One region of the Vibrio sp. genome, then DNA from elsewhere that is predicted to be linked to it. Evidence: predicted binding sites of a transcription regulator. Region 1 holds the regulator's gene; the other holds the start of a gene.
The links. Region 1 encodes PurR, which represses purine synthesis genes. Its sites were predicted from a motif close to TNANGNAAACGTTTNCNTNA; they were not measured.
Positions count from the first base shown of each region.

Region 2: mltF (membrane-bound lytic murein transglycosylase MltF) is a predicted target of PurR. The motif match lies at 1,698-1,717, and genes of this name have one in related genera.

Region 1 is NZ_CFHWOM010000062.1:8,929-12,139, forward strand. It holds gene AC4MRV_RS19135 (TVP38/TMEM64 family protein) at 1-253, opposite strand, end outside; gene AC4MRV_RS19140 (TfoX/Sxy family DNA transformation protein) at 416-1,009, opposite strand; cyclic di-GMP riboswitch class I at 1,211-1,296, opposite strand; gene purR (HTH-type transcriptional repressor PurR) at 1,439-2,446, opposite strand; gene torD (molecular chaperone TorD) at 2,661-3,211, opposite strand, start outside.
Region 2 is NZ_CFHWOM010000073.1:1,432-4,642, reverse strand. It holds gene mltF (membrane-bound lytic murein transglycosylase MltF) at 33-1,562, opposite strand; partial or broken gene purL (phosphoribosylformylglycinamidine synthase) at 1,915-3,211, shown strand, end outside.

The DNA.
Region 1 (3,211 bases):
AGCTCGTCCAAAAGCCAAACAAGGCGGCACCGAGTAAAGTCACAACCGCAGCCCCAGGGATAGAAAAGGCTGTAATCGCGATATAAGCGACGAAGTAAGTCAGTGCAGCAAAGATAAAATTCTCATTAATGTAGTCAGCTAGCGCTAGTTGCTGTGCTTTGGCATTCTCAAGTGTTAAATATTGGCCAAAGTTCATCGCTAAAAACACGATAAGAGTGACCAGTACTATGCCAATGATCAATTTTTTGTTCATAACAGCGTCCTTATACAATCTGCGCTCAAGGTAACTTGTGCCCTATAGTTACATACTTAAGTAAGTATAGGGAATCATTGATATAGGGAATAAGAACGAGTCATGAAGCAGAAAATTTCCATCAAAAGTAAAAAAGCCAGCATTATGCTGGCTTTTTATCAATCAGTTGGAGAGTTTGCTAAGTAACTCTTGTCGACGAGTTTGAGGTATTACTGACCAGTGCGTACCTTTTATTGCACCTTCTAGCGCCCAAAGTAACTCAACACTGACTTCTGCTGAATGAGAAGACTGAATAGCCTTATAAGCATTGACTGCGCCCGCTTCTTCCAAGGATTCAACGTCGTCAATCCCTGCCTTTTTCAGCATTCTTTCCGTTGCTAATCGCAAGTTAGGTAAATCTTTCAAGCGGTTAGGCTTAGCTTTTGATTGTATCTTTTTCTCTTCTTTTGCCGCTTTTAAAGCTTGTTTAGCAAGCGCTAATGTTCGTTCGGTGTCAGAAGAAAGATCATCAGTTAATGCAAAATATTTGGTTACGACGGGGAAACCGCGTTTTTTATAAACGTATGGTTCCAGCGCAAGGGTTTTAAACTGCTGTGTAAGCTGTTCATCAGCGCGCACGTGCAGTCTGTCATTTACCACCAAGGCAAACATCGTTTCATCTGCGAAAATGCCGAAGCCGCCAAACATTGAACGAGACTTAATTTGACCAAGTTGCTCAAACAGTCTCATTGAGTCTTTTAGTATTGGTTTATCCATGCTGTAATTTCTCGGTGTATATGTATACGCCACCAATTCAGGTCCGAGAGAGTAGCAAAATAATGCAGAAATTTTGTCAGTAAGGTGTCATACAAGAAAACACTTCGTAAAATATCGACGAATTCCATGTCTAGTGCTGTTACGTGTTAAGACGCGTCTAGATTACGAGAAATCTTATTGTACTAGTTTTGCATATTTGCCATCGGCAACCCCGCTGCCTTGTACTAATGACTTAAGGCCGGTGGCTTTGCGTCCCATCCTTTCGGAATGGTTTGCCCTGTTCGTGGCATTAATCGAACTATTTAAGAATAAATAATATTTGAGGTAAGTATCACACTTGGAGTGACTAAATGTGATCTTGGTTCAGTAAATTGATGGGGGTTATGCGTTTGGCTAATCAATAATCATATTGCCAAACGCATATCGTTATTACTTGTTAAGGTTGCGAACCGTACAACGCTCAACAATTTCTGGGTGCATTTCAAAAACGCGTTTTTCGTGTTCTTTGTCCTTTATGCGCTCTAGCAGAATTTCAAACGCATTTTTACCAACACGACGTTTTGGCTGGTGAACTGTTGTTAGTGGTGGAGAGAAGTATTCCGCTAACTCAATATTGTCATAGCCAATGATCGACATGTCTTCAGGAATTTGGATACCTTTCTGCTGTAGGCGGCTCATCAAACCAAGAGCCATAGTGTCATTGAAACAGAATACTGCAGTAGGGCGCTTGTCCATTGCGACGATCTTGTCAGCAGCTAGTACGGCTGTATCACATTCAAAGTTACCTTCGAGGATCCAGTCTTCGTTGACATTGAGTTCGGCCTCTTGCATTGCGCGTCGGTATCCCGCGATACGTTCTTGGCACGCTGCTTTTTCGAAGTGACCACTTAAACAAGCGATGTCACTATGCCCGCGTTCAATAAGGTATTTCGTTGCTAGGTAGCCACCTTCTTCGGAGTTATCGATGATCTTGTCTGCTTGGGAGCTCTCTGGGCCCCAATCCATAACCACTTTTGGAATATCTTTGTGGCGATCAAGCATTTCACTTAACTCTTCAGTTAAGTCAGAACACATAACCAAGATACCATCTACACGCTTTTCAGCTAACATGCGGATGTAATCACGTTGCTTCTCGTAAATACCACCGGTATTACATAGGATCAAAGTATAACCTTGACGGTAACAGTAGCTCTCTACACCATCGATAACTTCAGAAAAGAAAAGGTTGGTTGATTGAGTAACTAACATACCGATGGTACGAGTGCTGTTACATTTCAAGCTACGAGCAACAGCACTTGGTGCGTAATTCAGTTCCTGTACTGCTTCCATGACCTTTTCTTGGGTCGCTTCTGCAACAAAACGTGTTTTATTAATTACGTGAGATACCGTTGTCGTTGACACGCCGGCTAAGCGCGCTACGTCTTTTATAGTGGCCATAAGGTTCTGTCCTGTCGATGACTGCCACGGAACAATATTCCTAAGTTTAGGATAATCTGGCAGAAAGTATCAGAAACACAAAAACCGCTGTTAATTAGCGGTTTGTATTTATTAAATTCATTTTTATCGTTTGCGGTCACGATTCTAGACCGCAAACTGGAGAAGCGCAAATAAAAAGGCTTTTGTTACCGCTTAGGGTCACAAAAAGTAAGGTTTATTCACCTTTTAAGTAGCTCGAGTCGAGCTCTAAGAATGCGACCATCAAGTTCGCGATAGCAGAATAGAAACCAAATTCGTCAATGTTTTTACATTTCGCAGCAAATTGTGGTGTCCAACTTAGTAGGTGATCGCAGATAAATGCATCTTGTGCGGCCAACGCTTCTTCCATTGCACTTTCTTGCTCCAACTCGTTAGAGCGGATGATTAGGTTACCTAAAAAATCAAGCTCGATGGCAATATGGTCTGCGGGCTCATTAAGGTTCTCATCTACCTGCACTCCATATTGTTGGAGCAGCGCTTCAATTTCTCTCGCCGGTTCATCATTCAAGAGACCTGACTTACCGATGTACATTGAAGCGTAAGGCAAAGCTGAGTCTCTATCCGATTTAAGGAACAAATCACAAAAATCTGCTGATAGCTCTAGCTGAGCATCCTCTCGGTCCATTAGGCGGTTCAAAGCGTCAATGACGTCAGAAACGGCAGGTTTTAGTGCTTCGTTCTCACCCAAACCAGTCAGAAATGAGCGAATTTCTGCAGAGTGATACT
Region 2 (3,211 bases), on a different contig from region 1:
TTTGTTCAAAAATTGCGCGCTTGAAGATGACGCTAGTCTACTTTTGTTGCTTCCGAGCTTGATACTGCAGAGGAAGCGGGCAGTGATTGAGAAACGACTTGATCCGGTAGTTGAATGACAGTCAAGTCATCTACATTATCGTTGTCTTCTGCTAGTGTTTGCTTTTCGACATGACCAATAATGCTTTGGTAATAGCGGCGAATGTTCTCCACGTAGTTTCGCGCTTCATCGCCACGTGCGTAGCCGTATCGAGTTTGGCTATAGTATTTTTTCTGGCGCAGCAAAGGTAGGCGCTCTTTTACATCAGACCAAGCATCAGGGTTACCACCTTGTCGTTTGGTTAAGCGTCTTGCATCCATCACATGCCCATAACCCACGTTGTAAGAGGCAAGGGCGAACCAGATTTTTTCGTGCTCCTCAATTGAGTCAGGAATGCGAGCCACCATGCGGCGTAAATACTCAACGCCGCCTTTCACCGATTGTTCAGGATCTAAACGGTCGGTCACGCCGACGCTTTTAGCTGTCGGTAAGGTGAGCATCATCATACCGCGCACACCCGTTGGTGATTTTGCTAATGGGTTCCAGTGTGACTCTTGGTACCCAAGTGCTGCGACGAGGCGCCAGTCAAACTCGTCAGAATACTTTTTAAACAGCGGTGACCATTTTGGCAATTTTGAGTCAAGTGCTCGGATAAATGCGCGAGTATCAACGTAATCAAATGAGTCGACATGGCCGATGTATTTTTCTTCCAGAGTGGCTAAATGGCCTGACTGCTTTATATGACCGAAAAATTCGATTAGCAAAGCATAGAGGCTTTCATCTTGTGAGCGACGAAGAAACCATGATGTTGGTTGATCTTCTGTTAGCTCAAATGCCAACGCAATGTCTGGGTAGATGCGCTGTGATAATGAGACTTCTACCGAGTCAGCGACAGTAAATTGTAATTCTCCTGTCGATACCTTCTTGAGTAAATCATTTACGTCTGCATTAGGGTCAATCTTATAAAGAAACTGAGGATGCTCTTTTTGAATGGCAGCTAGAGTTTGGTTGAAGTGTGAGTCGCCAACAATTTGAATGACTGGCTCGTTATCGTTTTTCTCAACTAGCTCAGGTTGTCGATCAAGCAATTGCTGTAAATTGCGTGGGCGCCATTGACCTTTTTTATAAACAACCTGTTGGCTCACGTAATAATAGGCAGGCCCCGGTCGAAAAGCTTTTAGCCTTTCTGGTGATTGACTTAGCCCTGCTGCGATAATATCAATCTCGCCATTACGTAGAGCCGGGTAGAGGCTTGTAATACGATAAGCAGGTTTCATTTCTAGCTGAACGCCGAGTTCATTCGCGAACTCTCTGGCTAATTCATAATCGAGGCCAGCAGGGCCATCTGGGCCGATATAATAAGAGAGCTGGTTGTTTAATGTCCCAACTCGCAATACGCCACGCTCTTTAATCTGTTCAAGCTCGCTTTTAGGTTCAGACTCAATCTGACACCCTGATAATACGAGCATTCCCATCAATAGGGTCGTAAAAGTTCTAAGCTGAGATAGGTAATTCTTTTTCATTCAATGACATTCTCATACATCCAGTAGGGCATTTATATCAAAGTGTCATAACAAGGCAAGATAATCCCTGTAAGTCTTCGTGTTAAGTAGGCTTAAACAGCAATTTCTGCCGAATATCAAAATTGACGAAAAAAATGACGCAAACGGTTGCTTTTGGTGTTACATCACAAAAACAATTGCTATATAATGCGCTCGCAACTAAGAGGTGGAATCGGCATAGGTTTGTAAAACCTTCGGAATAGCTTCGAAGAAAACAGTGAAATGTATAGAACAATTAGATGTTTTATAGCATTTTAACCCACTGAATTTATTCCAATATCACCTTAATCAATTGCATAAGAGACCTAAGCACATGAGAATTTTTCGTGGCTCCCCAGCTCTATCTGAATTTCGTGTTAACAAGCTTCTAGAGCTTTGTCGTGAATTAGGCCTACCTGTAACAGGTATCTACGCTGAATTTGCACACTTTGCTGAACTGACTGCAGACCTGGATGCGTCTGAAGTTGAGAAACTAGAGAAACTCTTGACTTACGGCCCTACAATTGAAGAGCACGCGCCAGAAGGCCTGCTTCTGCTTGCCACTCCTCGCCCGGGAACAATCTCTCCTTGGTCTTCAAAATCTACTGATATCGCAAACAACTGCGGTTTAGATAAAATTGCTCGCCTTGAACGTGGTACTGCTTACTACATTGAAACATCTGCTGAGCTTTCAGAACTTCAACTGGTTGAGCTGAAAGCGATTCTTCACGATCGCATGATGGAAGTTATCTTTACTGATTTCGAATCAGCAGCGGCACTTTTCCAAGTAGCAGAGCCTGCGCCAGTCGCTGACGTTGACCTACTTGCTGGTGGCCGTGCTGCGCTTGAAAACGCAAACGTTACCCTAGGCCTTGCTCTAGCGGATGATGAAATTGAGTACCTTTACGATGCGTTCGTAAACAAGCTAGATCGCAACCCAACTGACATCGAGCTAATGATGTTTGCACAGGCGAACTCAGAGCACTGTCGTCACAAGATCTTCAACGCAGACTGGACTATCGACGGCGTTAAGCAAGAGAAGTCTCTGTTCAAGATGATCAAGAACACATTCGAAACTACGCCTGAAAACGTACTGTCTGCATACAAAGATAACGCAGCGGTAATGGTAGGTTCTGATGTAGGTCGTTTCTTCCCGAACCCAGAAACTCGCCAGTACGGCTACAGCCAAGAGAAAGCGCACATTCTAATGAAGGTGGAAACGCACAACCACCCAACGGCTATCTCTCCATGGCCGGGCGCTTCGACGGGTTCTGGTGGTGAAATCCGTGATGAGGGCGCAACCGGTATCGGTGGTAAGCCAAAAGCAGGTCTTGTTGGCTTCACGACATCTAACCTACGTATTCCTGGTTTTGAGCAGCCATGGGAAACTGATTTCGGTAAGCCGGGTCGTATCGTTAACGCACTAGATATCATGCTAGAAGGCCCACTTGGTGGCGCGGCGTTCAACAACGAATTTGGTCGTCCAAACCTACTTGGTTACTTCCGTACTTACGAAGAGAAAGTAAACTCTCACGCAGGTGAAGAGGTTCGTGGTTACCACAAGCCAATCATGATTGCTGGTGGTATGGGTAACATCCGTGACGAGCACGTTCAGAAGAAAGAGATCCCAG